2 regions of the Butyrivibrio sp. XBB1001 genome follow, and region 2 is predicted to be linked to the other one. Evidence: a T-box and tRNA genes for the amino acid it is inferred to sense, from the RefSeq annotation. Region 2 holds a T-box; the other holds one or more tRNA genes.
The links. The T-box of region 2 lies ahead of proS (proline--tRNA ligase). A T-box ahead of a tRNA ligase gene usually reads a tRNA of that ligase, here a tRNA-Pro.
Positions count from the first base shown of each region.

Region 1: it has a tRNA-Pro gene. The T-box ahead of proS (proline--tRNA ligase) is inferred to sense a tRNA for this amino acid. The anticodon was not compared.

Region 1 covers NZ_AUKA01000006.1:184,698-200,995, reverse strand. Annotated here, with positions in the region: gene G631_RS20140 (pectinesterase family protein) at 1-2,957, shown strand, start outside; gene G631_RS0107385 (THUMP domain-containing class I SAM-dependent RNA methyltransferase) at 3,070-4,218, shown strand; gene G631_RS0107380 (N-acetylmuramoyl-L-alanine amidase) at 4,225-5,271, shown strand; gene rdgB (RdgB/HAM1 family non-canonical purine NTP pyrophosphatase) at 5,268-5,885, shown strand; gene G631_RS0107370 (metallophosphoesterase) at 5,930-6,412, shown strand; tRNA gene G631_RS0107365 (tRNA-Pro) at 6,512-6,586, shown strand; tRNA gene G631_RS0107360 (tRNA-Gly) at 6,605-6,675, shown strand; tRNA gene G631_RS0107355 (tRNA-Arg) at 6,706-6,779, shown strand; tRNA gene G631_RS0107350 (tRNA-His) at 6,880-6,953, shown strand; tRNA gene G631_RS0107345 (tRNA-Gln) at 7,068-7,139, shown strand; tRNA gene G631_RS0107340 (tRNA-Lys) at 7,190-7,262, shown strand; tRNA gene G631_RS0107335 (tRNA-Leu) at 7,322-7,401, shown strand; gene G631_RS0107330 (MATE family efflux transporter) at 7,550-8,947, shown strand; gene G631_RS0107325 (radical SAM protein) at 9,066-9,857, shown strand; gene G631_RS0107320 (transglycosylase domain-containing protein) at 10,019-12,760, opposite strand; gene G631_RS0107315 (YigZ family protein) at 13,558-14,190, opposite strand; gene typA (translational GTPase TypA) at 14,322-16,151, opposite strand.
Region 2 covers NZ_AUKA01000012.1:1,016-17,313, reverse strand. Annotated here, with positions in the region: gene fba (class II fructose-1,6-bisphosphate aldolase) at 1-185, opposite strand, end outside; gene G631_RS0111005 (alpha-glycosidase) at 271-2,361, opposite strand; gene ftsH (ATP-dependent zinc metalloprotease FtsH) at 2,566-4,425, opposite strand; gene hpt (hypoxanthine phosphoribosyltransferase) at 4,452-4,976, opposite strand; gene tilS (tRNA lysidine(34) synthetase TilS) at 4,992-6,398, opposite strand; gene G631_RS0110985 (FtsB family cell division protein) at 6,474-6,785, opposite strand; gene G631_RS0110980 (RNA-binding S4 domain-containing protein) at 6,856-7,095, opposite strand; gene G631_RS0110975 (PEGA domain-containing protein) at 7,097-8,764, opposite strand; gene G631_RS18905 (CCA tRNA nucleotidyltransferase) at 8,775-10,118, opposite strand; gene G631_RS0110965 (GGDEF domain-containing protein) at 10,219-11,943, shown strand; gene G631_RS0110960 (GGDEF domain-containing protein) at 11,936-13,621, shown strand; gene proS (proline--tRNA ligase) at 13,700-15,130, opposite strand; T-box leader at 15,229-15,497, opposite strand; gene G631_RS0110950 (hypothetical protein) at 15,707-16,298, shown strand, end outside.

The DNA of each region.
Region 1 (16,298 bases), on a different contig from region 2:
TTCTTTCTGTGGATATCACAGAAGAAAGTGAGCGCGAGTGGGTATTTGCAGCATTTGGTTCAGGAGTATCCAAGGGATCACATACAGGATATTCAGTAAATGATGATGGATCAGTGACTGTATGGAACACAGGTAATAAGGGCAAGATTGTACCAGCTTCTACAGATGGCCTTGCTTTCTATTACACACCAGTTCCAGCTGGCAAGAACTTTACTCTTACAGCTACAGCTACAATTGATACATGGGCATTTACTAATGGCCAGGAAGGCTTTGGCCTTATGGCTGCAGACAGAGTTGGGGTAAATGGTAACAGCGCAACCTTCTGGAACAATTCCTACATGGCATCTGGAACAAAGGTTGAGTACTACTATGATGCTGACAAACAGGATGCAACAGAAGATGTTACACCAGATAAGATCACAATGAAGCTTGGACTTGGCGCTCAGGAGAAGGTAGGTGCTACAACTGAGAATCTTCCACTTCTTGAGGCCGGCGATACAGCAACTATAAATGAGGCATTTTCTTCTCATATGTATCCTCTTGAAATTAGCTGTGGACCACAGGGAACAGGCACATACAACCTGTTTGCAAAAGAGACAGCTGGAACAGCAAAGGGTACAATTGAGAATCCGATCACAACTGTAACTCTTCGTATCCAGAAGAATAACACAGGCTTCTTTGTAAGTTATCTTGATGAGAACGGCAATGTACTCAGAACAAAGAAGTTCTATGATACAGAAGCTCTTAGTGCTATAGATTCTGATAATATTTATGTTGGTTTCTTTGCATCAAGAACATTTAAGGCAACATTCAGCAATATTGAGCTTACAGTAATTGATCCTTCTGAGGATGCTCCTGCAGAAGAAAAGCCAGTTACATATGTAGCTCCAAACTACCAGATTGTTTCAGCTACATATTCAAATACTGCTAAGTATGAGCTTCAGTATTCAGGAAACGCAGACGGAATCCTTACTGTAAAGGATGCGTCTGGTAAAGCACTTATTGATGCTCAGGAAGTAAAAGCTGGCGTGGTAACAAGCGTAGTAACCAAGCTTACAAAGGGCGATAATGCATTTACAGTTACATTTACTCCAAATGCTGATTTCCTTCCTGACAATGATGATCATAAGAGACTTTCATCCTATGAGACAGCTGAGTTTGAGCATGTAGTAAGATATGCAACTGTTAATGATGATGAAAAGATCTATGTAACACCTGCTGGTAAGGCAGATGCACAAGGAACAGAGGCTGATCCTGTAGATATTTATACAGCTGTTAAGTATGCTCAGCCTGGCCAGACAATTGTTGTGGCAGCAGGCACATATAGTCTTAAGAGCACAGTTAAGGTTGAGAGAGGAATCGATGGAACACCTTCAAAGCCAATCAAACTTATAGCTGATGGTGGAAGAGCAGTATTTGACTTTAACAACGCTTGCGCAGGATTTATCTTTGCTGGTGATTACTGGCATGTAAAGGGAATTGACTGTACAAAGTCTGGTAATTCCCTTAAGGGTATCCAGGTATCTGGTAGTCATATAACACTTGAAGATATCCGTGCCTACGAAAATGGTAATACTGGTATTCAGATCAGCAGATATCTTTCAACAGATGCTAGAGATGAATGGCCTAGCTACGATCTTATCCTTAACTGCACTTCCTATAGCAATGCAGATGCAGGTTACGAAGATGCAGACGGATTTGCTGCAAAGCTTACCTGCGGTGATGGAATTGTATTTGACGGATGTATCTCTTACAACAATGCTGATGACGGATGGGATCTTTTTGCCAAGGTTGAATCAGGTCCTATCGGACAGGTTACAATTAAGAACTGTGTAGCCTTTGCTAATGGATACGGTGTTGATGGTAAGGATGAAGGAAATGGTAACGGATTTAAGATGGGCGGATCTAGCATTTCTGGTCCTCATAAGCTCATCAATTCAGTAGCATGGGGAAATAAGGCTAAGGGTATTGATTCAAACTCTGGCCCTGATATCCAGGTATTTAACTCAATGTCATTTAATAATGGCAGCAACAATGTAGCTCTTTATACTAATGACACAGCAAATACAAACTACTATGTTGACGGTGTTCTTTCATATCGTACTACTGGAACAGGCACAAATGAGAACATCAAGGCTAAGGGAACACAGGATAAGAACAATATCTATGGCAAGCTTAACTTCTTCTGGAATGATGGCGAGAGTGCTAACTCAGAAGGACTCAAGGTTTCCGATGACTGGTTCGCATCACTGGAAGCGCCTTATGCTAACGCTTCAGATCCATATGCAGTTGCAGCTTCACTTAGAACATCTGATGGCAGAATATCTCTTGGAGATTTCTTAAAGCTCACAGATACAGGTGTATCCGCTCTTACAGCAGCTGGAATTGATGCTGTTGATGTAGTTGCTTCTCTTAACGGAAGTTATGAGGCTGTTAAGGATGAAAGAGATATTGCTGGATCTTCAGAAGATGCTGCTGGAGATGCGGAAGAGGAAGAACCAGTAGAACCTGAAATAAAGGGCAATTTTGTTACAAAGTGGGGCAAGACAACCTTTGTTACAGAAGATGGTCAGACTCTTACAGGACTTAACAAAATTAATGGAAATCTCTACTTCTTTAAGGCAAATGGCTCAATGGTCAAGAGCGACTATGTAACTGTAGATGAGTATACATATTACATGGATGCAGAAGGCAGGGCTGTTACAGGATTTATGACAAAGTGGAGCAACAGATACTACTTTGATGAGAACTACCATCAGGTTAAGAATAGCTTCTTTGATGTTGATGGTTATACCTACTATGCAAAAGCAAATGGTGGAATCGTTAGACAGGATTGGATCACAGTTGGTGATAACAAGTATTATGCTAAGGGTGATTACACACTTGCCAAGAACGAAACTATCACAAAATGGGGCAAGAAATATACATTTGATGAGAATGGTATTCTTGTAAAATAAAAAAGTTTACTACTCTGAGGAGCTCGCTATAATAGCGGGCTCCTTTTTATGATATAATGACCTTGTTTGTAAAAGAGTGAACAAATAATTTTTTAATTGAAAGAAAGAGTATATGAAGAAAATGGAACTTATAGCTCCTTGCCATTTTGGCCTGGAAGCGGTACTAAAAAAAGAAATTATTGACCTTGGATATGATGTTGTGGAGTCAGTGGATGGCAGAATCACCTTTGAAGGAGATGCTGATGCTGTATGCCGCGCCAATATCTGCCTTAGGACTGCAGAGAGAATTCTGATCAAGGTAGGAAGTTTCCACGCAGAATCCTTTGAGGAATTATTCCAGGGAGTCAAGGCGCTTCCGTGGGAGGAGTTTATTCCAGAGAGAGGTAAATTCTGGGTTAAAAAGGCCTCTAGTGTAAAGAGTAAGCTCTTTAGCCCATCAGACATACAATCAATAGTTAAAAAGGCCATAGTGGAGCGAATGAAACAGAGTTATCATACTGACTGGTTCAAAGAGGATGCGGAAAGCTATCCTATCAGGGTTTTTCTCATGAAAGATGAAGTAACAGTTGCTCTTGATACCACAGGAGATTCTCTTCACAAAAGAGGCTACAGAAAGCTGGAATCCAAGGCACCTATAGCAGAGAATCTGGCAGCTGCGCTTATCATGCTGACACCTTGGCATGGAGACAGGATTTTGGTAGATCCATTCTGCGGTAGTGGAACTATTCCTATTGAGGCAGCAATGATGGCAGCAAATATAGCTCCTGGTATGAACAGACATTTTACTGCTGAGAGCTGGACACATATCATTACACCTCAGAACTGGACCGATGTCAGAGACGAGGCCAGAGATGAGATAGATACTAGTGTAGAAACAGATATTCAGGGATATGACCTTGATCCTGAGATGGTTGAAATAGCCCGCATCAATGCCAAAAAAGCCGGTGTTGAGAATATGATCCATTTTCAGGCAAGAGATATTGCAGATTTAAGTCATAGGAAGAAATATGGCTTTATAATAACTAATCCTCCTTATGGTGAGCGTATTGGCGACCAGAAGGAATTACCAGCCCTTTATAAGACAATTGGAGCAAGGTATAAAGAACTTGATGCCTGGTCAATGTATCTTATAACCGGATTTGAGCAGGCTGAGAAATACATCGGCAAGAAGGCTGACAAGAATCGTAAGATCTACAACGGTATGATAAAGACTTACTTTTATCAGTTTATGGGACCCAAGCCCCCTAAGAGAAATGGATGATTGATTATGAATAATGCAGGAATGAAGAAGTTTTTTTACCAGACATCTGTCTTCACGGGGGTCTGCATGATCATGATGCTTCAAAGGGCAGCCACCAAGCATATCCTGATAACTGATGCTGCTGGGAAGGAGATAGACAGAAGCTTTAGCGAGGAATCTTTTAATCTCCTTATCAGTAGTGAGGTTTCCAATGGTCAATCAGGGAAATTAACTATCCCACTTCCAAAGAGCGTGAGCTCTGATGATATTATTCTGGAAGACAGATATATTGATCACGAACTTCTGATATACATAGATGGGCGTGAAGAAGGATTTTATCTGGATAATGCGGTGTTGACGGATCTGGATATCATAGAGAGTGCTGTGTGCATTTCGGAGAATGACTCAGGAAGTGTGTGCCTTGACTTTAAACTAGATGGACTATATGCTAACGAGAGTTCTTTGACGGAGTCTAGTACTATTGAGGTGAGCTTTTTTAAGCCCTATGACAAATATGACAACATTGTTGTGGTTGACCCTGTGGCGCCTGATACAGTGGTAGAACGTGACTCTGCAGATCCTTTGGAAAAAGATATAGCGCTTGATGTAGCTCTTTTGCTAAAGGGAGAGGCTGAAAAGGCTGACGATCGCAGTACTAAGTTTTATTATACGAGACTTTCATCAGGAGAGGTTTCACCTGAAAGGGTCAGTGAACTGATAGATGAGACTGAGGCGGATCTTGTACTGCGGATTGGAACAGAAAGCTATGAGAATCATCAGGATGGGGTAAGGTCTTACTATAATGGTGAGTTCTTTTTGAGAGGATTTAATAATGCTGAATTTGCGGGACTTATGGCAGCATCCTGCGCTTCAAAAGCTGGGGCAGATGTGGTAGGTGTCTATGAAACAAATGATGATATTTTATCCTATAGCCAGGTTCCATCTGCAAGGGTATCAGTGGGAAGTCTTGGAGGAACACAAGACCAGGAGAGATTATCTGATAAGTCATACAAACATAAACTTGCAGAAGGGCTCTATCAGGGCATAATGCAGGGATTTGAGGAGATAAAATGAGAATAGTATTTGCAACTGGTAATAAAGGTAAACTCAAGGAAATACACAAGATTCTAGGAGATCTTGGGATGGAAATCTTGTCTATGGCAGATGCCGGAGTGACTGATGATATAGAAGAAAATGGATCAACATTTTCTGAGAATTCGATGATCAAGGCAAGATCAGTAGCGAGGAGCTTAAAGGCTCTCAACCCGCAGGATGACAGCATTGTCCTTGCTGATGATTCGGGGCTTGAAGTTGATTATTTAAATGGAGAACCAGGAATATATTCAGCCAGATATATGGGCAAGGATACATCTTATGATATAAAAAATCAGGCTATAATAGACAAACTTGATGGGGTGGCAGAACAGCAGCGTACAGCAAGATTCGTATGCGCGATTTCTGCTGTTTTTCCTGATGGCAGGGAGTTTGGAACGCTTGGTAAGATGGAGGGCCATATAGCTCATGAAATAGCTGGATGTAATGGTTTTGGATATGACCCTATATTTTTCCTGCCTGAATATGGCAAGACAAGTGCTGAGATCACAGAGGATGAAAAAAATGCCATCAGCCATAGGGGTAAGGCCCTTAGGGAAATGGAAAAGGTCCTTAGAAGAGAAATTCAGGGCTGATCATTGGCTAAAAAATGGCGTAAAGAAAGGTTTTGTTTGGAAGTATGCATAAGTATCTAGTTGTAAGTGATACTCACGGAAGAGATCAGAATTTTTATGATGTTCTTGATATAGAAGAGCCATTGGATGGAATAATACACTGTGGCGATTTTGAGGGCTCTGAGGGAAAATTTGCTCTGGCAGTAGGTTGCCCTGTGTATTTTGTATCAGGCAATAATGACTTTTTCTCTGACCTTCAGAGAGAGTTGGAATTTGAACTTGATGGTCATACATTTTTTGTAACCCATGGTCATAATTATTTTGTAAGTATGGATCTTGAGAGTATAAAGAGTGAAGGAATATCAAGAGGAGCAGATATTATTATCTTTGGTCACACACATAAACCAGTTGCAAAAAATGTTGATGGTGTATATCTGTTTAATCCAGGTAGCTTATCTTATCCGAGACAAGAAGGACGAAAACCCAGTTATTTAGTGCTTTCCATCCAGGATGATGGTGAATTATCTTATGAAATAAAGTACTTATAATTACGAAAAAAAACTTGTAAAAATAGTGTTGACATTTGCTTCAAAATCATTATATAATACTTCTTGCGTTACGGCTTAAGGCAATAACGAAAAACGAATCGGGGTGTGGCTCAGCTTGGCTAGAGCACCTGCTTTGGGAGCAGGGGGTCGCAGGTTCGAATCCTGTCACCCCGACTTACGTAACGCACATCTGCGGGTGTAGTTCAATGGTAGAACACCAGCCTTCCAAGCTGGATACGTGGGTTCGATTCCCATCACCCGCTTTGGATATATTTTATCCAACACTTCAACGTGTGTCCGTAGCTCAGCTGGATAGAGCAACGGCCTTCTAAGCCGTGGGTCGGGGGTTCGAATCCCTTCGGGCACACTTATTTTTTTGAGCAGAGTACTGACCTTGGTCTGTACGAGCCAAGGGTAGATACAGACAATGGTTAATGTCTGAGTGATCTTCCCAGTCCGTTAATATGGTGGCTATAGCGTAGTTGGTTAACGCGCCAGATTGTGGTTCTGGAGATCGAGGGTTCGAGTCCCTCTAGCCACCCTTTAAGAGAATCTCCGATTTATGTCGGAGCATTTTTCTTGAATATGCTTTCAACTTGGCATACAATTATTATGTAGAAGCTCCAGCTGAATGTGGCTTAAGCTCTTACAATCTTGGGCTATCGCCAAGCGGTAAGGCACAGCACTTTGACTGCTGCATACGACGGTTCGAATCCGGCTAGCCCAGCTAGATGCGATGGATTGTTATAGTGTCGCAGCGAAGATACAAGATTATATGGGATACTAGCTCAGGTGGTAGAGCACTTGACTTTTAATCAAGTTGTCGGGGGTTCGAATCCCCCGTGTCTCATTGTTAATCCCTAGACTTCGTTTGAAGAGTAGGGATTTTTATTTTATAATTTTCACTATGCGGATATGGCGGAATTGGCAGACGCGCTGGATTTAGGTTCCAGTGGGCGACCGTGCAGGTTCAAGTCCTGTTATCCGCAGGATTAGAGGGTGTTTCATGTTTATACATGAAGCACCTTTTGCTTTTTACTTTTAATTTACAAAAAATTATTTTACAAATCATGTATCATGTATATAGGTGATAAATGATTTCTTTGAAACATAAGGTTAGAAACAGGTGCGGAAACAATGTTTGGAATAAAAAAGGCTACATCAGATAACATAATAACTGAAGGCTCCATTTGGAAGGGCATGATCTCATATTTCTGGGCTCTTCTTTTGGGAGCTTTTTTTCAGCAGTTTTATAACACCGTAGATGCTGTTATTGTGGGTAAGGCTGTTGGAAGTGAAGGACTTGCTGCTGTTGGCGGATCTGCCGCAATGGTAGTCAATCTTTTTGTGGGCTTTTTTATGGGGCTTTCTTCTGGAGCAACTGTAGTAATTGCGCAGTTCTATGGCGCTGGCAGGAAGGAAGAGGTTAAAAAGGCCGTGCACACAGCAATTGCCATGGCTATCTCTGGTGGCATTCTGATAACCATAATAGGCCTTATAACCTCGTCATGGGTTATTGATATTATGAAGACGCCTCCAGAGGTAATAGAGGCCTCTACGGCTTATTTGAGGATATACTTTATTGGAATGGTTGCTAACCTCGTTTATAATATGGGAGCTGGTATCCTTAGGGCGGTAGGTGACTCTCAAAGACCGCTTATAGTTCTGATAATCAGCTGTTTTGTTAATATCTTTTTAGATATATTCTTTGTCATAGGCCTTGGACTTGGCAAAATGGGAATTACTGAGGGTGTTATTGGTGTGGCTATAGCAACAGTAATGTGCCAGGTACTTAGCGCCATTATTGTGGTATATATGCTTGCAAAGAGTAATGATTCATTTAAACTTTACATAACAAAGATAGGAATAGACAAGGGGATGCTCTTAAGGATCATCAGTATTGGCTTTCCTGCAGGAATCCAGACTACAATGTATACTCTTTCCAATATGCTTATTCAGGCTTCTATTAATAGTTTTGGAAAAGATACCACGGCGGCCTGGGCAGCTTATGGTAAAATTGATGTTCTGTTTTGGATGACTATTAGTTCTCTTGGAACCGCGGTTACTACCTTTGCTGGGCAGAATTACGGCGCTGGCAAGTATGACAGGGTGAGAAGTAGTACAAGACAGGCCTTTGCAATTGCAGCAATAATAACAATTCCACTTAGTATTGTTTTATATTTCTTTGGAAAGGGCTTTTTATACATATTTGTGGATGATATGTCTGTAATCAATATTGGTATTCAGATGATAAAATTCCTGGCCCCATTTTATGTGACTTATGTGGGAGTTGAGATTTTTTCTGGAGTTTTGCGTGGTATGGGATCCGCTCTGGTTCCTATGCTGATTACTCTAAGCGGAATCTGTCTTCTGAGGGTTGTATGGATCCTGGTGGCCTTTCCATATAACAGAACAATTGAGATGGTGGAGACTAGTTACCCGATTACATGGATAACAACTTCGATTCTATTTTTCTTTTATTATATCTACTATGTGAGAAAGCATAAAATAAGCGGTGCAGCCAGTGAGAGATGATCATGCAGAATATCATAATTGCATATTGTGCCCTAGAAAATGTGGAGTGGACAGAAACTTAACTACTGGCTTTTGTAAGGTAAAAAGTGATCTATGTGTTTCGAGAGCGGCCCTTCATATGTGGGAGGAACCCTGTATTTCAGGGACATCAGGCTCTGGAACGGTTTTCTTTTCCGGTTGCAATATGGGCTGTGTCTTTTGCCAGAACAAGGCTATCAGCCGTGGGCAGACATACAAGGTTATTAGTACTGACAGGCTTGTGGATATCTTCTTTGAACTTGAGGAAAAGGGCGCCAATAATATTAATCTCGTCACAGGTGATATGTTTATCCCAACTATCAGAACTGCCATAGAAAGGGCCAAAAACAGAGGAATCAAGATCCCATTTCTTTTTAATACCTCATCCTATCTGGAGCTTGAATCTGTAAAAAGCCTGGATGGCCTTGTTGATATATATCTTCCAGATTTTAAGTATATAAGAGATGAGGACTCTGTTAGGTATAGCAGGGCACCGGGCTATGTAGAAGCAGCTAAGGCGGCCATAGAAGAGATGGTAAGACAAAGGCCTGAACCTGACTTTGTGGAAAAAGAGATATCTGGTGAAAGGATCATGACCAAGGGCGTTGTAGTAAGACATCTCTTGATGCCTGGAATGCTGATACAAGGCAAACTTATAGTGAAATATCTTTATGATAAATATGGAGATAATATATATATTAGTCTCTTGAATCAGTACACCCCTAACGGAGAACTTTCCAGATACCCTGAAATTGACCGAAAGGTAACAAAAGGGGAATATGATAGCCTTGTGGATTATGCGGCCCAAATTGGCGTTGTAAATGGCTTTATGCAGGTAGGCGAAACTGCAACAGAGAGCTTCATTCCACAATTTGATCTTGAGGGCGTATGACCCTCATCACTGACAAATGCAGGTTTTCTTAGATGTTTCCGCAGTTTTAATGCACATACTGCAGCGTAAACTTGAAGGACGGTGAGTAGTACAGCAATAGAAAATGCCATAACCCGCGATGCGGGATATGGCATTTTTTTCTTAAATAGAACGATGGCCTGTTAGTTGCCGGCAGATACATCTGCTGGAACTTCATTGACTACTGAGTCGGCTGCTGGTTGTTCAGGAGCAGGAGCTTCTGGATTGGCTGCCTGAGCTGCGGCTTGAGCTGCCTGAGCCGCTGCAATTGCTTGAGCTTGTTCCGCAGCAATTATAGCGTCAATTCCTTCCTGAGTCATGAACTCTCCAGTGTGATGGCAGGTATTAAGAACACGGACCTCATTGCCATTCTCATCAGTCACTGTAGTATAAGCCGAATTGGTCGGTGTGTAATTTACGAAGCCGGACTGTAGAGCTGCTGGAACTTCGGGGGTGAGCTCAAATACACCTGCTGTCTTAAATGGACAGAACTCTGTAGCTGGACGACCGTCGATAGCACACATAGTTCCCGCATAGTGGACATCACAGCTTTCTGTTGGAACTGTTCCTTCTTCAAAGTATTCACTCATAAGAGTTCCATTACACAAGCCTTCTATAGGAGCTTTGCCAGATCTTGAACATACAGTAGCTGTTACAATTCCGGATGGAACAGAAAAGCCAGAGTATGGAAGATCTTCGTGAATCTTGGACATGACCTTTCTCCACATTGTCTTGGAGAGATTTTTCTCAGCAGGATCACCCATGTGAGCGTTGTTGTCATAGCCAGTCCATGTAGTTGCTGTGTAGTAGTTGGTATAACCTGCAAACCATACGTCAACATAGTTTGTAGTTGTACCAGTCTTACCTGCAATAGCAGTTGTGCCAAAGTTTACTGATCCACCGGTGCCGCTTGTAACAACGTCTGACATAGCACTTGTTAAAAGAAATGCAGTTGTCTCTTTTAAAACTCTCTTAGACTTGGGCTCAGTATTATCAATGATCACATTGCCATCGTGGTCGACAATTTTAGTATATAGCTTAGGCTCAATGTATACACCACCATTAGCAATTGCTGCGTATGCGGCATTGAGCTCAATATTTTTTACACCAAAGGTAAGTCCACCAAGAGCAGTTGACTGCTGGATATCGGAGTAAACTTTACCGTTTATGACCACTCCATCAGTTATGGTAGTAAAGCCAAAATTCTTGAGGTAGTCGTATCCGAGCTGAGGAGTGATAAGTGTAAATGCCTCAACTGCAATGACGTTCATAGAATCTCTGATGGCTGTTCTTACAGTATTAAGACCTCTATATTCAGATCCCCACCAGTTTTTTACAAGAGTTCCATTATCATAGGCAAATGGGGCATCGTTAAATACAGTAGCAAGCGTGAGGCCGGCGCTGTCAATACCAGGAGCGTAGGTTGAAAGAACTTTGAAGGTAGAACCTGGCTGACGATATGCATCTGTTGCTCTGTTAAGTGTTCTGCTGGCAGTTTTCTGACCACGGCCACCTACCATGGCAACCACATATCCTGTGCTGTGATCCTCTACAGTAATAGAAACCTGAGGCTGTGGAGTAAGTGTTATCTTCTCACCAAGAACTGTGTCGCCCTCGCCCATAACATCGGCCTTGTAAGCGTCAATTGCTTCCTGGGCTGCTTCCTCAGAGGAGTAGAGCAGGTTAAAGCCTTTTATACGTTCTTTGTAATAGGACTGGTACATTTCTGTGCTATGGTTAGTCACGGTACCATCTGGGGACTGAACTGACAATTCATAGCTCAGAAGCCACTTGGTTCCTGATGGATAATTTTCTTCGTTTTGATAAACTTCATCACAAATAGCCTGGATCTTGGAATCCTGTGTTGAATAGATCTTAAGTCCACCGCTGTATAAAAGTGTATAGGCCTGAGTCTCGTTGTATCCAGCTGCTATGAGGTCATCAAGTACATCGTTAGTCAGAGCGTCTACAAAGTAAGAATTGATAGTAGAATCTCCGCCTGTCTCCTGATTGACATTCTGAATCCTGGAATATACGTCATCCTCAAGTGCTGAATCACGCTCAACTTCTGTAATGAAGCCGTACTTACACATGTCATTCAGAACCTTTTTACGTCTCTCGGCATTCTTCTCAGGATGAGTAATAGGATTGTATCTACTAGGATTCTGAGTAATAGCAGCTATACATGCGCTCTCTGAAAGAGTAAGTTCGCTACAGGATTTATTAAAGTAACGAAGAGAAGCTGCCTGAACACCTAGTGTGTTTGATCCAAGGTTGATAGTGTTCAGATAGTTGAGGAGTATTTCCTGTTTGGACATAGTCTTCTCAAGCTGAACAGCCAAGTACTGCTCCTGAATCTTACGTTTAATCTTCTGCATGGTAGCTTCATTGGTCCATCCGGAAAAGACGTTATTCTTGATGAGCTGCTGGGTTATAGTACTGGCACCCTGCGAAAAATCACCACCAGATTTAATGCCTTCAACTCCAGCTCTTATGATACCCTGGATATCGATTCCGTTATGCTCATAGAATCTGTTATCCTCAATGGCAACAAATGCATTGGCCAGATTTTCAGGAATCATATCCCAGGTTACAGGAATACGGTTGGAATCTGTAGAAACAAGCTTGGCAATCTGATTGCCATCTGTATCATATACAAATGTTGAAAAGCCTTTTGGAGTAACGCTGATATTTGTGATATCAGGCGATGTGTCTCTAATGCCATTAAACACACCAAGTCCTGCACTGGAACCAATGATAACTGTTCCAATCATCAGGGAAAGAGCTGCATAAAGGCCAAAAAGAGAAATCTTTTTACCCCATTTATCTGTACCGGAGTTAAGGGCTCTCGCCTGCGCTACGATACCTCTTTTTCCATAATTCATAAATTATCCTCGCTAAGCTTGATGCAGTTCATAGGAAGAAAGCTGCATCTGATTATAATGTCGCATACTACAACACCTTATTATAACCCCTGCGCCTGCGAAAGACAAATTTTAGGTCCACCTCCCATTTACAGTTGCGGGGAGAATCCCCTGCTCCTCCGAGTAAGTGTGGAACGATATTCATGAGAGTTTTTTTCGTCTGTGTAAGGAGGGTGTATTCATGAGACTTCTGGAAGGTCATAAGAATTCTGCTTCGGTTCAACATGTCCGAGCGCCAATGGGCAGCTTTTTACTCACGCCAGTTTCCGTAGTGCTCGTCACTGACAAATGCAGATTTTCTTAGATGTTTACGCAGTTTTTCTTTTAATGCGCATGCTGCAGCTAAAACTTGCAGGACGGGAAGTAATATTACAATAGAAAATGCCATCGCCCGTGATACGGGCCTATAAAAGAAATACGACATCAACTTCTTCAAGCGAGCTTGGAAGATTGATGTCGTATTTCTTTTAGGCGCAAGGCGCCAAATGGCATTTTCTTATAAAGATAAATATCCCCGTCCTGCTTCAGACAACGCTTCGCATGCGCGGGAAAAACTGCTGTGGAAACATTAGAAAATTGCATTTGCCAGAAAAGACTCGCATAGGAAACTGGTCGATTCGCAAGCGCTGCCCTGGCGCGAGTTTTGAACCGTAGAATTCTTATGTCTCTTCCAGAAGTCCATGAATATCCGAACTGAAGCCGACGAAAAAACTTTCTGAATGAGTGATCGCACTTACTCGGAGCGGCAGGGAGGTGGCTTAGAGGAGGTAGTAGCCTTTGTCACCTTCTGAGATCTGGATCTGACCTTCACATTTCTGGATGAGACCAGCTGTGATGCGGGAAATGTCGGACTCTCTTACACATATATCGAACTGGACATCAGCTTCGTAGCGGGAGTCTGCGATAGGAATCTCATTCTGAGACAGATAGTACTGGACATTGTTGATCATGTTGTAACCAACTGTAAGAGTTAGCTTCTGAGCGTAGGTCATGACACCAATCTCAGAGGCTGCAAGCCCTGCCTGGGCAGACTGAGTGTAGGCGCGAACAAGGCCGCCAGTTCCTAAAAGAACGCCGCCAAAGTATCTTGTGACTATGATCAGGGTATTGGTAAGTTCTGCACCATTTATTACTTCCAAAATAGGTTTGCCTGCAGTGCCAGAGGGTTCGCCATTATCACTGCACTTAGTGTTCTCGCCATTTGGGCCGATGACATAGGCATAGCAGTTGTGCTTGGCATCCCAGTATTTCTTGGAAATTTCAGCAATTTTGGCCTCTGCATCCTGCTGACTTTCTACGGAAAAGACATTGGCAATAAAGCGGGATTTCTTTTCCACAATCTCGCCTGTTCCTTCTGAAGTTATTATCTTGTAGGATTCTCTTTCACTCATGGGCTTAATTATACAGACTTAAAAGTAAAATTCAAGGATTATGAGAGCTGGGGAAAGTAATGACAAAAAAGGCTGCCGCACTAAAAAGTACGACAGCCTGGGATATATCTTGTTGAGCCATATTCTGGCAATTATTTCTTGAAGCTTGCTCTCTTACGAAGTGTAGGATCAAGAATTCTCTTACGGATACGAAGGCTTGTAGGTGTTACCTCAAGGAGCTCATCGTTGTCGATGAATTCGATACACTGCTCAAGAGACATAACACGAGGTGGAACAAGTCTAAGAGCTTCATCTGAAGAAGAAGTTCTTGTGTTTGTGAGGTGCTTGGTCTTACATACGTTAACCTCAACGTCCTCACTCTTTCCGCTGGTTCCGATAACCATACCTGAGTATACCTTGTCACCAGTCTTGATAAAGAGAGTACCACGGTCCTGAGCATTGAAAAGACCATAAGCAGTAGCTTCTCCAGTCTCGAATGCGATAACAGAACCAGTCTTACGATAGTTCATATCTCCCTTGTATGGAGCATATCCGTCAAAAATGGTATTGATGATACCATTACCCTTTGTATCTGTCATGAACTCACCTCTATATCCGATAAGCCCACGTGATGGGATGTTGAACTCAAGACGAGTGTAGCCACCGTTTCCGGCACCCATATTTACGAGTTCGCCCTTTCTCTCGCCAAGCTTCTGGATAACGCTTCCTGAGAATTCATCAGGTACATCAATGTAGCATTTCTCCATAGGCTCAAGTTTGTGACCAGCTTCATCTGTATGATAGATAACCTCAGCCTTGCTGACTGCAAACTCAAAGCCCTCACGACGCATAGTCTCGATAAGAACTGAGAGATGAAGCTCACCACGGCCAGATACCTTGAAGGTCTCAGTTGTATCTGTATCTTCTACACGGAGAGATACGTCTGTATTAAGCTCTCTATAAAGTCTGTCACGAAGGTGACGGCTTGTTACGAACTTACCTTCCTGACCAGCAAGAGGAGAGTCATTAACAATGAAATTCATTGAAATTGTAGGCTCAGAAATCTTCTGGAATGGGATAGCAACCTGATTGTCAACTGAGCAGATTGTATCACCAATCTTAAGATCCTCGATACCAGAAATAGCAACGATAGATCCAATCTTGGCTTCCTGAACCTCTACTCTTCCAAGTCCATCATACTCATAGAGCTTGCTGATCTTGGTCTTGATACGTCTATCAGGCTCATGGTGGTTAACAACAACAACTTCCTGGTTAACCTTAACAACACCGTTATCAACCTTACCTACACCGATACGTCCTACATACTCGTTGTAATCGATTGTGCTGATAAGAACCTGTGTGCTGGAATCTGGATCACCAACAGGAGCTGGGATGTAGTTGATAATAGTATCAAGAAGAGGCTTCATATCTGTGCCCTGCTCATCCATTGAGAGGGAAGATGTTCCTGCCTTGGCTGATGCAAATACAAATGGGCAATCAAGCTGATTGTCATCTGCGCCAAGGTCCATGAGAAGCTCAAGTACTTCGTCAATAACTTCCTTAGGTCTTGCCTCTGGTCTGTCAATCTTGTTGATACAAACGATAACTGGAAGACCAAGATCCATAGCCTTACCAAGAACGAACTTAGTCTGTGGCATAGGGCCTTCAAAAGCGTCAACAACAAGGATAACGCCATTTACCATCTTGAGTACTCGCTCAACCTCGCCACCGAAATCAGCATGGCCTGGAGTGTCAATAACGTTGATCTTGATGTCTTTGTATGTGATAGCAGTATTCTTGGACATGATGGTGATTCCACGCTCTTTCTCGATATCGCCGGAATCCATTACACGTTCAACAACTTCCTGACCAGCGCGGAAAACACCGCTCTGACGAAGGAGCCCATCTACAAGAGTTGTCTTACCATGGTCAACGTGGGCAATGATAGCTACGTTTCTTACATCATTTCTAGTCTGCTTCATAAATCTTTTTATCTCCTTAATATAGAAAAAACCCATTACATTTCAAACTAGTGAATTGTAGCACGCGTCTATATATTGGTCAACCAAAAAAATTATAAACTCATAATGACATCTTTATAGGAAAAAATGCCACTGTATTGACAAAAA
Region 2 (16,298 bases):
ACAGTACCAAAACCTGTCATATATTTACCAGCACCCTCAGATACACCAAGGATAACTGGGGACTTAAGCTCTTCTGCTGTGAGAAGGATTGACTTTGTCCATTCCAGGTTATTGATGTTGAACTGACCAACTGCATAGTGGCCTTCTTTTGCTTTTACAAGCATGTCTTTTGCGGATACTAACATTGTTCTTCTCCCTTATTCCGTTGAATTTATAGATAAGTACATTATATACTCGTTGTCTGAAAAAATAAAGTTAATCATTTCACAATCAACCAAAATCAAAGAAGTTGTCTGCCCAGAATTCATCGTCCGATACAGGAGCAAAGCTGTTGTATCTAAGTACTATGCCTGATCTTCTTGAAAGTGTGAGCGTAAGAACTCCATCCTTGACTCTTACAGTTGATCCGTCTTTGATATAGCCTGTGTAACCTGAGGATAAGAGAGTGCTGAGATTGGCATCCCTTGGAATTCCTGTCTGCCATACCTCTATCTCTTTAGTGACCTCAAAATCATTGTTATTAATGGCTACAATGACAGCAGCTGTTCTATTAAATCTTCCATAGGCGATAAAATTGTTATCTGCCAGAAGTTCTCTGATAGATCCGGAAATAAGCTCAGGGCATTCCTTGTGGATAGCGATCATATCCTTGTGGAAGGCTATCATTTCTTTATCCTCATGGCCCCATGGGTATGTCCTTCTGTTATCTGGATCTGTAAATCCACATAATCCTGCTTCATCCCCGTAATATATTGTAGGAGCACCAGGCCATGTCATTTGAACAATAACTGCCTCTCTCATAACGCCTTTATTGATTCCTGTCTCTGCAGAAGAAGGCATAAGATCTGATACTCTTCCCACCTTCTGAGATGTTCTTGTAAGAAATCTTGAATGATCATGGTTAGACAATTCATTCATAGCAGTGTAAAGGGAAGGCATGCTGAAATTCTCGCCTCCACAGTAGTTCATAGTGTCAAAGAACTCTCTTGCGTTACCTACTCTTGCAGGCTGGAATTCGTCTGAATGTTTCTCCATTCCAGTCAGGAACCAGGTAAGTGGCTCCATGAAGGCATCGTAGTTCATTACAGTATCCCATTCATCTCCCTGCATCCACTCGCCTGCTGGTCCATAGTGCTCAGCCAAAATTATAGCCTCTGGATTGGCCTTCTTGACCTCTGCTCTAAATTTCTTCCAGAACTTGTGATTGTACTCCCTGGAGTGGCCAAGATCTGCCGCCACATCAAGTCTCCAGCCATCAGCATTGTATGGAGGAGAAACCCATTTGCGTCCGATTCTTATTATATAATCTTCAAGCTCCTTAGAGCCTTCATAATTGAGTTTAGGAAGGGTATCATAGCCCCACCAGCCATCATAATTTCCATTGTATGGCCAGTTTCCTCCGTTAAAAGAGAAGAAGTCATGATAAGGACTGTCGCCAGCCACATAGGCGCCTTTCTTATAATCGCTGGATTTTTCGTATATACGCTCTTTGTCCAGCCACTTGTTAAAGGAACCACAGTGGTTAAATACTCCGTCCAGAATTACTCTTATGCCTCTCTTGTGAGCCTCTTCTACAAGCTGCGCAAAAAGGGCATCACTGGCTTCCAGGTTCTTTTTACTGGTAACTCTGCTAATATATCTTGTGGACTTTGAGTTATCCTGTGAACCGTCATTAAGCTCACCCTCATCATCCAATATCACTCCAAAATGTGGATCAATATGATCGTAGTCCTGAGTATCATACTTGTGAGAAGATGGAGAAACAAACAGTGGATTAAAATAGATCACGTCTATTCCAAGGTCTTTAAGGTAATCAAGCTTGTCCATTACACCCTTAAGGTCTCCGCCGTAAAACTCTCCAAAATCCCATTTTGAATCTGGATACTGGCTCCATTCATCAACATGAATGCTCTTGTGTCCGTTATAAACATATTCTCCAGTCAGTACATCATTGGACTTATCTCCATTGCAGAATCTGTCAACGAAGATCTGATACATAACAGCACCCTTGGCCCATGATGGTGTAGAAAAGCCTGGAAATATCTTAAACTTCATGCTATCAAGGATATTCCTGCTGCAGCCTCTCTTATCGTATATCAAAGCATTGCCATCATCAGCACTTATCTCGAAGTAGTACATCACAGGTTCACTTCCTGTCTTCACTTCCACATCATAATAAGCAAACTCACCATCAGTTTCACTAAGGCGCATCTTGCGTCTCTCATTACCCCAAACAAGTGTAGGTTCTACCTTATCCCCTGCGGCAGTTCTAAGTCTTACCTGTGTCTTTCTATTCTTATCTGGTTCCGCTGGTCTTAAATAATCCAGGGTCATATCATGAAATAAAGCTTTTGTGTTCATACTCTTTCCTATACATGCAAAAAAGACAGCTACGACGCTGTCTTTTTAGAGAAGGTATTTCTTTCTTATGGGGTATAGCAAAAAACTATATAATGTATTGGGGGGTTACGCATATTATACTAACATCCACCCATACCCGCGTAAAGACTAATACTTCACAAATTTGTCAAAAACAGCTGTATGTTTTTGTGCATTATTACTAAATTATATTTCTACATCCACGTCAGTAATGATTTCTCTCCCCTCAAAGAGAGCTTCAAATTCTTCTCTGCCAATCTTTTCTTTCTCAATCAGCAGATTCGCACTGCTATGGAGTATATCTTCGTACTGAAGTATTATTTCCTTAGCTTTAGCATAGCATTTATCGATGATCATCTTAACTTCTTTATCGATTTCCCCCGCCATGAACTCACTGTGCTTTTTGGAATGAGAAATGTCGTATCCGATAAATACATCTTCCTCATTCTCATCATAATTTATGACGCCTATATTCCCCGACATGCCATATTTGGTAACCATGTTTCTGGCCTCAGTAGTTGCCTTTTTGATATCACTTGAAGCGCCAGTAGTAATGTCGCCGAAAATGATCTCTTCTGCAATTCTTCCGCCAAGAGAAACCATGATATCCTCAAGCATTCTCTTTTTGGTAATAAACATTTCATCCTTTTCAGGAAGTGGCATTGTATAACCAGCTGCCCCCAGTCCTGTAGGAATGATAGATATTGTATGTACTGGTCCAACTTCTGGAAGAACATGGAACAAGATTGCATGACCAGTCTCATGATAAGCAGTGATTTTCTTTTCCTTGTCGGAAATGATACGGCTATGCTTCTCAGTACCGATTCCAACCTGGATAAATGCTCGTTCTATATCCTCCTGCTTGATAACTCCTCTGTTACCCATGGCTGCATTAATAGCAGATTCGTTTAGGAGATTCTCAAGATCAGCTCCAGTAAATCCAGCTGTAGTCTGTGCTACCTTCTTAAGATCAACATCATCGGAAAGTGGCTTATTGCGGGCATGTACCTTGAGGATTTCCTCTCTTCCACCTACATCAGGTCTTGAAACAGTGATCTTTCTATCAAAACGTCCTGGTCTCATGATGGCTGGATCAAGGATATCTACACGGTTTGTAGCCGCCATAACAATGATTCCCTCGTTGGTTCCAAATCCATCCATCTCAACCAGCATCTGGTTAAGAGTCTGCTCTCTCTCATCATGTCCGCCGCCCATACCGGTTCCACGTCTTCTGGCAACGGCATCTATCTCATCGATAAAGACGATACATGGTGCGTTCTTTTTTGCATCTGCAAAAAGATCTCTAACTCTTGATGCACCTACACCAACAAACATCTCAACAAAGTCTGAACCTGATATTGTAAAGAATGGAACTCCCGCTTCACCAGCTATAGCCTTGGCAAGAAGCGTCTTACCTGTACCAGGAGCACCTTCAAGAAGAACGCCCTTAGGTATTCTTGCTCCAACCTTGGTGAACTTGGCAGGATCCTTTAGAAATTCAATGATCTCTGCAAGCTGCTCCTTCTCTTCTTTAAGTCCGGCTACATCATCGAGCTTGGTCTTATTCTCTTCGCTGGTGGACATCTTGGCTCTTGACTTGCCAAAGTTCATCATCTTGGCATTTGTTCCGCCTCCAGCCTGCATTCCAGTCATCATAGTAAAGAAAAATACCATGATAACAAGACCAACTACTATTGGAATAATACCGTTTATCAGTATATTCTCAGAAGGTATGTCCTTGACCTCCAAGATCACATCTGTTCCAGTCAAAAGAGCTTCTACCTTTGTGACGTCTGTTGAGTAAAAAAGAACCTCGTCACTTCCGTCAGTAAACAATACTCTTACAGATCCAGTGGGAGTCTCTGCATTTGGCATAATGACAACTTTTCCAACCTGACCAGCTTCTATATCTCTTGTAAGTGTTGTCACGTTGTACACATCATTACTATTATTTAGTAGTCCGCTGCCGTATTCCATAACAACTACAAAAGCAAGCATTATCAGAATGATTATGAACAGCGAATTAAAACTTCTGGATTTATTCAAATTCCCCTTACCCCCTTCAAGGATAATTAGTTGAACTCTACTACGCCAATGTAAGGAAGATTACGATATCTCTGGTCGTAGTCAAGACCATAGCCTACTACGAACTCATCAGGAATTTCAAATCCTGTGTAATCAACCTTGACATCTGTAACTCTTCTCTCTGGCTTATCAAGTAGTGTACAAAGCTTGATGCTGGATGGTCCTCTGTCTCCGAGCATCTTTATAAGATATGAAAGAGTTCTGCCTGAATCAACGATATCCTCAACAATAAGAACATCTCTGTCCTTGAGTGGTTCATCAAGATCCTTGACAATCTTAACTACTCCACTTGATTTTGTAGCACTTCCATAACTGGAAGCAGACATAAAGTCCATAGTTACAGGAACAGTAATACGCTTAGCAAGCTCACACATAAAGAAAACACCGCCCTTTAAGACGCATACCAGGTGAATTGACTTGCCCTGATAATCCCTGCTAATCATATCTCCCAATTCCTGGATTCTCTTATCCACTTCCTCTTCTGTAAGAAGGACACGAACTGATTCAGCCATTATTAAAAACCTCCATTATTCAATATTTATAGCTAATATCCTGCCTGTTGTATCGCTGATCTTATAGGCTCCACTCATTCGCACTCCCGGAACCCATAAAACGCTACTACCATCCGTCAAGAGATAAATCTCATCCCGTTTAGATTTTGGTACCTTCTCATCAGTCATAAGCTTGCTTATTTTCTTCTTGTGAAGGCCATCTTCCTGCTCTAGAAGGATGTAATCATCTGGTCTGCGGCATCTAAAAACAGCTCCTTGTATTCTATCATAATCGAACCATTTAGTATACGCTGACGACGGAAACAGTTTCCCACCATTATATTGCAATATACTTATATGTGCCACACCTAAATTTGGAATTTCAAACGATATTTTATCGCCCACATCCAAAGTCCGTGGTATTTCTACCTCTTTTGCACTATCAGGTGAATTTTTTGTGTCCTTTTTGCCTATGGTAAGTTCATCATAGCTTCTATTTGCTATAAGCCCATATGGCAGGTCCACAGAGGCGCTTCCGAATGAATCACAAGATAGAGCAAGTATAGAGTCAACATGGGCTGACGTGATGTCTTTTCTGTGAGGCGTGAGTTTCTCAAGACTTCTTAATATAATGTTAGCCTTAATAGCCTCATCACAGCCCCTAAAGGACTTCAGGTCTATCAAAAGCTTACTCTTATTCCCCTTGACTATCTGCTTAAAAGCATCATCAGTCCTATTCTGGATATAATCATCTGCCTTGGCAAACTCAATAGCAGCTCTGCACAAATGCGCTACAGCACTACTATTTACATCTTTTTCCATTTTTGGGATGAGAATATTTCTCACTATGTTTCTGGTATGGATATTCTCATCATTGGTTTTATCATGGCAAAAGAGCTGTCTCTTTGCTTTTAAATATTTCTCAATTTCATCTCGTGTGACGCATAAAAAAGGCCTTATTATGTTTCCTCTTACCGGTCTTATAGCGCCTGCTCCATGAAGTCCGCTTCCTCTTAGAAGGTTCATAAGAAGTGTCTCAGCCACATCATTTTGGTGATGGGCAACAGCTATACAGTCTGCACCTTTTCTTTTAGCTGTTTCCTCAAATGCCTCGTAGCGGGCGCGTCTTCCAGCCTCCTCCTCAGTCATCTTCCACTTTTTGGATAAGGCAGGAATATCTTTATTATAAAAATCACACTCTATATCATGTTCAGTGCAGAAGGCCCTTACAAAAGCCTCGTCCTCAGTTGCCTCTTTCCTGATACCATGATTTACATGCACCGCAACTATCTTAATGTTAAGAACCTTTTTTAGGGCGCACAGCACAAGAAGCATGGCAGTTGAATCGCCACCACCCGAAAAACCCGCAAGCACAGTGCTTCCGGGATTGATCATATTATTAACTTTAATAAACTCATAAACTTTATTTTCAAAATTATTCATAATAAACCTAAGGAAAAAAGCAAAGCGCAGACTTCATACGTTTCCTCGTATTGATGCCTGCGCCTCAGTTCATGATCAGTTGTCTTCATTTCTAAAGACAATCTCCCCGGGATATACTAGTCCCAGCTTATCTCTGGCTGTATCCTCTATGTACTTACGCGTATGCGTATACTTCTCAAATTCGGCAATCTCTGCACTTCTCTTATTTTCTTCTTCGATCTGTGCAACGAGTGCCTCCTCTCTAGCCTGATATTCATTGGCTTTTTTAACTAGCGAAACACTCGATATTGATACAACCGTGACTAAGATCAGCACTACAATACTAGCCCAGATCATACCTGCCGTATTTTGGAAGCGACGCCTTTTGTAGCGTGCTCGCCTTGCCATAATACTTTCCCTCATACAAAAAATATTGAAATTTTCCTAAATTTATAATAATACAGTTTTTTATTTCGTGTCAAATATAACGATAAAGCTGACTTACGTCCTCTTTATGGATGGTTTCCTGCACATCTAATACTTCTACATTTACGTCTTTGTTACCAAATCCAATCGTAATCTTGTCTCCAACCTTCACCTCTGCAGAAGCCTTGGCTGGTCGGCCATTTATCTGTACTCTCCCTGCATCACAGGCTTCGTTGGCAACTGTGCGTCTTTTTATAAGTCTTGTTACTTTTAAATACTTGTCTAATCTCATTTTAATCTCCTGAAGATGCAGAGGCTGTGCTTGCTGCATCGCTTATTTCTGTACTGCCTGAATGTGTTCCTCCATCAGATGATGAGGAAGAAGAGCTATCATCAGAGCTTTCTCCTGAACTTGCATCCTTGGAGGAGTCCTGTCCGCCAGAACTGGATTCTGAAGAAGCATCCCCTGATGAATCTGATGATTTCTCTGATGAAGCGTCAGAAGAAGAATCACCTGATGAACTTGAAGCTGTCGTAGCACTTGATGATGAATCTTCATCAGACTTAATCTTGACCATTGGCGGGAACTTATATTCAAGATCTGTCTTGGATGTATCTATATGAATTCTGTAGCTCTTTGTCTCGTAGCCATCTTTTTTCAGGATAACTTCATGGTTCCCGGAAATCTTGGCTATACTACATGGAATCATTCCTATATAACTACCATCAAAATAAAGCTCTGCTCCATTTGGTTCATCCACATATATCTTGTAGCCCTCGATCACTTTGTTCTGCGCTGGATTATCAGATGAATTCTGGCTTACTGTTTCTTTTTTCTTTTGCTCAGCCGTAGTTGCTGTGCTTGCGCTCTTATCCCTGCTTGCGTCTTTGTTGCTAAGATCAGAGGATTCCTTATGAGGAAGCGTAGATGCTGAAGCCGCACTACTACTTTCAACTGCTGCAGAATCCTTTTCCAAAGATAAGCTGATAACAGACTTGGGTGTTCCTATTTTGAGGTACTTGGTCTGGGTAATATAGCCATCAGCTATGATCTTCAGATTATGATAACCATACTGAATAGTCTGAGGAACCTTTGTCAGGACTCTCTGACCATCCACAAAAACTTCTGCTGTTTCCGGCTCAATCTCAAAGGTAACCAGGCCTTCCTTGGGCCTTGAAATGTTAACCTCACTTGTATCGACAACTGTTTCCTGATTACGGGATATATTAACTTCAGTCTGGTAATTGGCTCCATTTCCAAGGATTTGCAATGTGTAATCCCCTTCAGGCGCGCTTAGGAGCATGTTAGGCGAAATCTTATGAATTACTGCATTATCAAGCTCAATCCAGGCTCCGACAAGGCTCTGGTTTTCCACCATTTCAGATGATAGACTCACATAGCCATGCCCGCTTTCAACAACAACGCTATAAATATCATTGTCTATACCGCAAACTGTTACTGTGTCTGTTTCAAGGATATCCTCTGCAAGAGCCAGCTGATCTTCGGCTATGATAAGAGTCCTTGGATCAATCTTATAAATGCTGCCATCTACTCTTGCTGTGCCATCATATCTGACAAAGTCATGATCTCTTGTAGTTGCAATAGTCCAAGCCTTCCTGGAAACATCCAGCGTTGTGATATGCTTGGTACTCTTTAAAAAGGTAACATCTACAATCTGTCCAACTTCCAAAAGCCTAGGCGAAAGTGCCCTTCCATAGATGTCATACATCATACTGGTGTTGTCATAGCTAAGAGTGTAGGTCTTGCCTGTGGAGTGATTTCTAAGTCGTATTTCCTTTTTATCCACATCAATTGACCTAATGGCTGCAGTATCAGCTGAATCATACCTGCCAATAAGAGAAACGTTAACCTTCCCACCGCTTGTAGCCTCTGATACTACTGCGGAATTCGAGGCCATGATCATTACTCCAATTAACAAAAGAGCCAATATCTTTTTCACTTTTATCCCCTCAATGATCCCTCATAAAATCTCTTAGGCGCTCCGGCTCTAGCAAATACTCCCTGGTGTTATGCTCTGGATTGTCCAAAACATCCAAAAGCATATTACTTAGTATATTTCCAATTGTCTTTCCAGGCGTTACTCCAAGTTCTATAAGGTCTTTGCCATTTACAGCAAGGTCCTTTAGGGTGACACACTCTTTTTCCCTGAGAATTTCCTCATATAGAGCTCTTATATCTTCAATGTCTCTTAGCTTATCTTCTCTTGCAAACTCGCTCTGGGCAAGAGTGTCTGCGTGTCTGACCTCCAGCCAGTCATTAAAAGCATCTACGCCTACGCGGTTCATGGCTCTTCTGACGTTTCTGGGGGTAGCTTCAAATCTTTCATCGTGGTGCAGGATAAGATTGCAAACCTTATCCATAGTATCTCTGTCAAATTTCAGCCTTCTGAAAATATCCTTGGCCATTTTCACACCTTCCACATCATGTCCGTGGAAGTGGCTTATTCCTTCTTCATCTACTGTAATTGTAGCAGGTTTTGCCATATCATGCATTAGCATAGTGAGTCTTAATACTCTGTCTGGCCTTATTTCCTCCATGGCTTTTATAATGTGCTCACCAACGGAGTAAGCATGATGGATATTGTTCTGATCTGTCTCCATACATGCGTCGAACTCAGGCAATATGACCTTTGTTATGCCAAGTTCATATGCATCTCTCATTTTTTCTGGATGATCTGACAAAAGAAGTTTCACAAGTTCTACCTGTATTCTCTCAGCGCTTATCTTCTCAAGAGTTGGAGATAGCTCTTTTATTGCCTCTTTAGTCTTTTCTTCTATTGAGTAATCAAGCTGGGCTGAAAATCTTATCGCTCTCATGATCCTGAGTGCATCCTCAGAAAACCTCTCCCTTGGCTCTCCTACGCACCTGATCAGACCCTTTTTGATATCTTCAATCCCTCCAAATCTGTCTATCAGGCCCTCTTCTTCGCTATAGGCCATGGCGTTGATAGTAAAGTCACGCCTCTTCATATCTTCTGTAAGATTTTTGGTAAATGTAACCTCGCTTGGATGTCTGTTATCCTCGTACTTGCCATCAATTCTATAGGTAGTTACCTCATATCCCTCTTTTCCCATCATGACGGTAACTGTTCCATGTTCTATTCCTGTATCAATGGTTCTTCTAAAAAGCTTTTTGATATCTTGAGGCAGTGCATTTGTGGTGATATCCCAATCTCCTGGTATTCTGCCAAGGACTGCATCGCGAACGCATCCTCCAACTACATAAGCCTCATATCCAGCTTGGTGGATCGTATCTAATATTATTTTTGCATTATCTGGTAAATTAATCTTCATATCTCAATAATAGCTTAAACACCTTTACTTGTGAATAATATGCTAGGCAATTTCTCCTAATGGAAGTATACTAAATATATGTAATTAAGAGGATTTTATTATGAAATATCAAAAGGCGATTAAGATTTTCTTGTTGTCCTTTGCTGTTATCATCCTGCTACTTATCGCTATATTTTCGGTTAAGATGATGGATTTGATAGTAACTCCTCCTGATTCGGTCATCTCTTTAGACGATGATTGGACAGTAAGTTGTAAAGGACAGCTTTTCCACTGCGATGATATTTCTGAAGCCGACATTGGAGTAATAAATGAGTTCGAAAAAGTTATTATTTCGAGAACTCTTGATAATGTGGGCTTTGATGATCCATGTCTTTCTTTCTATTCTATTCATGCTCTTGTCTACGTCTATCTGGACGAAAAACTGATCTATGACTTTGGAATGGACTATTATCTGGATAGAAATACTGTTCCTAAAAAGAACCACTATATCAGTCTCGGCAATGATTACGCAGGAAAAACTCTCACCATTCAGCTAATTGGTGGAAGAAATGCCTCTTTTTCCGGGCTGTCAAGCGTATATATGGGCGAAAGAGATGACATCCAGATTCTCGACTTTCATAAATCCTTTATACCTATCGCTGTTGGTGCCTTTTTGTTCACCTTGGGAATCATCCTTATAATCCTGTCACCATATCTTTTTATTTATCACAGTAATGACCTTCGAATTCTCTTTAGCGGGTTAATATCCATTATGCTGGGCATATATGTCATGTCCTATTACAGGGTTTTCGACCTGCTTTTGGATAACAGTATCAACAATACAATTCTTGAATATGCTTCACTTTATAACATTCCAACTGTAATAGTCGGCTATCTGATGAGTGTATATAACGGAAAAGCCAAAAAGATATTTGCCAGTCTCTTTTTAATTGACATCGGCCTTTTCCTCACATCAATAGTTGTTCATTTTGCTCACATTGCCAGATTTTCTGACTTTACTCACGTTCTGCACATTGTATCCGGAATAGAATTTGTTATTTCTGTGGTCCTGATATTCCGGGACTATGCTGCCCATAGAAACGATAGTGTAAAAAATGTTTTTGCTGCAGACAACATATTTGTATTTGGCCTTGTAGCTTTCATGTTGTTTTCCGTAATAGATATCGTCAGATATAACCTATTGAAATATGGTCATGGAGGTGGTGAAACCAATGCTTCGCTCACAGGTTTTACCCTTGGCGCCCTGATATTTGTGGTTTGCCTCATGATCAGCTACCTATATTACAGTTTGTTTAGCTCAAATATTGCATCTATGCAAAGTAAAATCGCGGATTTAGCTTATACTGATGCACTTACAGGTCTTTCAAACAGAGCACGGTGTGAGCAGGTAATGCAGATGATTTCTTCTGAGCACAGCACCTATGCCATCATAAGCCTTGACCTCAACAGGCTAAAACAGGTAAATGACACCCTTGGACACCACGAGGGAGACCGTCTCCTTACAGGTTTTGCTACAATTCTATCTGACTGCTTCTGGGATGCCAATCTGGTAGGACGCATGGGCGGTGACGAATTCATCGTTATTCTGATGGAAGATAGAACTCTTAATCTAACAAAGCGTATTCATGAGCTTTACTCCATCATAAGTGACTGGAATCATAAGGAACAGGCTTTTCAGTATAGCGTTTCCTATGGATATTCCTACAGCTTTGAGGTTCCAAACAGTTCAGCCAATGAGGTCTATATGCTTGCAGACAACAGGATGTATGAGATGAAACGTGAGCATCACGGAAAAGAAGATCAGGAGGTGACTACTAATGTATAAAAAGAGATCTTTCCTGATCATTGCTATTATTCTCATGCTGGCAATAATTGCCGGCCTTAGTCTTATGTTCTCTTTTACCCCCAAATATCCTGTTATTACCCTCGACAAGGGTTGGACCATTTCTTATCGCAATGAACACTATCTAAACACAAACTTAGAACACCTTGGGTCCCAGATAGATACTACCTTTTCAAAGGGTGATATCCTCACACTTACCATGCCAAAACCCCTTCTTGACGTAAAAGCGCCCTTCCCTTATCTAATGTTTAAAACTCAGTTCTGTGCATATGAGGTATATCTTGATGATGTTCTTATCAAAAAAGAATACACGGAAGACACCTCTGGTTCAACCTTTATCGGCATCGGTTTCCATAGTGTAGGGCTTCCAGCGGATTATGCAGGAAAAAAGCTATCGATCATCCTATATATTACAGAAAACGACTCAAGAGCTGATATCTTAAGTCCTCTCCTTGGCAATTATGATGACATTTACAGGATTCTTTTAAATTCTGTTCTTTTCCCTGGCTTTACATCCATTTTTCTAATCCTGTTTGGATTAGTATTCCTTATAATATCTCTTTTGTTCTATGTAAGGACAACTGGGGTATCCTCTCAGGTTGTATGCTCTATACTAAGCTCAGTTACCGGGCTGTGGATGATAAATGCCTATGATGTGATTGATTTTTATGTTAGTACTCCCTTTGCCACATTTTTGGAATACTCCGCAATGTATCTTATTCTGCCCCTGATGTATCTTCTTGTTTATATCCTTCACAAGAGACAGTCCAATTCCGTTACAATCTTTCTGGGATTCTCAAGTTTGATATTTGCCGGACTCTTTATCGCCCTTCATCTTTTTAACAGGGTTCACATCCATCACTTCAGAATGCCATTTTATGTTATGTGCCTTCTGGGACTAGTTCTTTTGATAGTTTATGACATAAGAGATATAAAGGCTAAATCCAAGAATCCCTCCACCAGAATCCTGATGCTGGGACTAACGATTCTGGCTCTTTCGTTTACAGTGTATGGCATCGCAGGATTGTTAAGCGTCATAGTAGACTATAGACAAAGCTATGTACTAAACTTCCTTGTTCCAGCTGGAAGCCTGTTCTTTGTTATAACGCAGCTATTACATCATTTCATCTTTATGACAAGAACCTTTGCCCAGAGACAGGAATATGCCTCACTGACTCAGATAGCCTACGTTGACAATCTAACGGATATTCCTAACAGAGTAAGCTGTGATAAAAGGCTTTTGGAACTTAATCAATCAGAAGATGACTTCTGTATTCTGAGCCTTGACCTGAACGGGCTAAAAGAAGTTAATGATAACTCAGGTCACCCCGCAGGAGACAAACTTCTTAAATCCTTTGCCACATGCCTTAAGGATGTATTTGAAGGAACCGGCGAGTATTTCCGAATTGGGGGCGATGAGTTTTTAGTTCTTTTTACTAATATAGAAAAAGAGCTGCTGGATTCCATGCTGATGACTCTTGATTCCAAACTCCTTGCTCTTGATGAAACAGATCCGGAAGCTAACCACAGCGTATCTTACGGATATGCTTTTAGGTCAGAAACCAAGGATAGAGATACTCATTCAGTAGTCATGCTTGCTGATAAAAGAATGTATGAATATAAGCGCAAGTTCTATAGTCACATGATGAAAAGAGATTAAGTATTATTAGGAAAAAAATAAGCAGGAGAACCAAACTTGGCGCTCCTGCTTTTCTTTTGTCCTATAACACTAATAGAATTAGTATGCTCTTCCCCAGTAAACCATCTTCTTGGCTGGCTGTCCGCATACGATACACTTGTCTGAAAGATTCTCCTGCTCGAATGGAATGCAACGGCTTGTTACATTGTATTCTTCCTTGATCTTGTCCTCACACTCACGGCATCCGCACCACATAGCCTTTACAAAGCCCTTTGTCTCCTTGAAGGCCTCTGCAAACTCTTCCTTATTGTGAGCTGCAAATGTGTGCGCCTGAAGGTGTGCCTTAGCTCTATTGAACATATCGTTCTGAATCTGATCAAGAAGCTCTGCCATCTTGGATGGAACTTCATCAATTGCACATTCAATCTTTTCTCTTGTATCACGACGGCACAGTACGCACTTGCCAGCCTCGAGATCCTTAGGTCCGATCTCTACACGAACCGGAATTCCTCTCATCTCCTGCTCAGCGAACTTAAAGCCTGGTGTTCTGTCTGTATCATCAACCTTAACTCTGAAATCTGAAAGACTCTCAGCAATCTTATTTGCTGCCTCAAGTACTCCTTCCTTCTTCTGCTGGATAGGAATAACTACAACCTGGATTGGAGCGATCTTAGGAGGTACTACAAGACCTGAGTTATCACCATGTACCATGATCATAGCTCCGATTGTACGTGTTGTAAGTCCCCATGAAGTCTGATTTACATAGTGAAGCTGGTTATCCTTGCCTGCATACTGGATTCCAAATGCCTTGGCAAATCCATCGCCAAAGTTATGGCTGGTTGCGCTCTGAAGAGCACGTCCATCATGCATAAGAGCTTCTACAGTATATGTAGCCTCAGCTCCTGCGAATTTTTCTTTATCTGTCTTCTGGCCCTTGATAACTGGAATAGCCATATCGTTCTCAAGGAAATCAGCATATACATTGAGCATCTGCTGTGTACGCTCTTCTGCCTCTTCAAAAGTAGCGTGTGCTGTGTGTCCTTCCTGCCAGAGGAACTCACGGCTTCTAAGGAAAGGTCTTGTCTCCTTCTCCCAACGAACTACGCTGCACCACTGGTTGAGAACCTGTGGAAGATCCTTGTAGGAATGAATCTCATTCTTGTAGTAATCGCAGAAAAGAGTCTCTGATGTAGGACGTACGCAGTATCTCTCTGTAAGTGGCTCAAGTCCTCCGTGTGTTACCCATGCAACCTCTGGAGCAAAGCCTTCTACATGATCCTTCTCCTTCTGAAGAAGTGATTCAGGAATAAACATTGGAAGGTAAGCGTTCTGAACGCCTGTTGACTTAAATCTTGCATCAAGATGCTTCTGGATGAGCTCCCAGATTGCATATCCTGCTGGTTTGATAACCATGCATCCCTTGATGTTAGAATAGCTTACAAGGTCAGCCTTGATGCACACATCTGTGTACCATTGTGTGAAATCTTCATCCATGGATGTGATTTCTGCTACGAGTTTTTTGTCTGCCATTTTTCTTCTCCTTTTCATTGTTTCTGTGTTGCGCAGGTCTAAACCAGCGCTTTACAAAATGCGGGATTAAAGGCATAAAAAAACCTTCTGATCCCTACAACAGGGACCGAAGGTAATCGGCGGTACCACCCTATTTAAATCTGGTCTATGGCAAATATCCCAGATTTCTCTTCATTAACCCTTAACGCGGGATACGCTGTGCTTACATAACCTGTCACTCTCCGAATACGTTTCTAAATATGGCTTGTGATCAGTAATCTCACACAGAACTCCAAGGCAGGTTCACTGTTTTATCGTAAGGGCCTTCCACCAATAGCCCTCTCTCTGAAACGCTTACGCAGTTACTATTCCTCTTCAACGTCTATAAATATATTTAAAGATGATTTTATTCACATTTCAAATTAATGTCAAGAAATGATTTGTGATAAAAATACTGATATGCATACCAAATAAATCTTTTTGTACATTTATGAAGTTATCATATAAACTATATCAATCAAACTGCCGATATAAATGGTGATAAGGGTTAATGTGCCAAAATGGATTTTTGTGCCAGATGCGTCATGGAGGATGCAAATGTCGGTAGGTATTCTGAGTAATGTAACTTCATACTCAAATATGTACACAGGTAAATCTTCATGGGGCGAATCTGCGTCAAAATCCTCCTCAGGTCCAAATATCGAGAATACCGAAGGTTCTGGCTCTGATATGCTGAGAAAGCTGGAGTACAACCGTTGGAAACAGGAAAAGAAATCCAGCGTCGTTGAGCAAAGCGTAAGCTACGCTGACCAGCTTAAAGCCTCCAGAAATAAATCTAAAGAAATATCTAATGAGAAAAAGAAACTCCAATATAGTTTCAAGAAAATATCTTCACAAATAATCCGCAGTAAAAACTCGGTCAGTGCAAGAAGCGCCGTTCAGGCTGCAAAGCGTGAGGTTATGCGCCTTAAAAGGCTTCGAAACACTGGTGAATACGATGATGAAGAGCTTCAGCTTGCTATAGATCACGCCAAATCAATGGAACAGGTAGCAAGGAAAAAAGCCGTTCACCTGGAGCAGGAAGAAATGGTAGAGCGTCACCAAAAGGGCTTTGGTGCTGCACTTGAAGAAATAGAAGATAAAAAGGCCGAAGACGAAAACGAAAATCCTGAGGAATTAGAAGAACTTG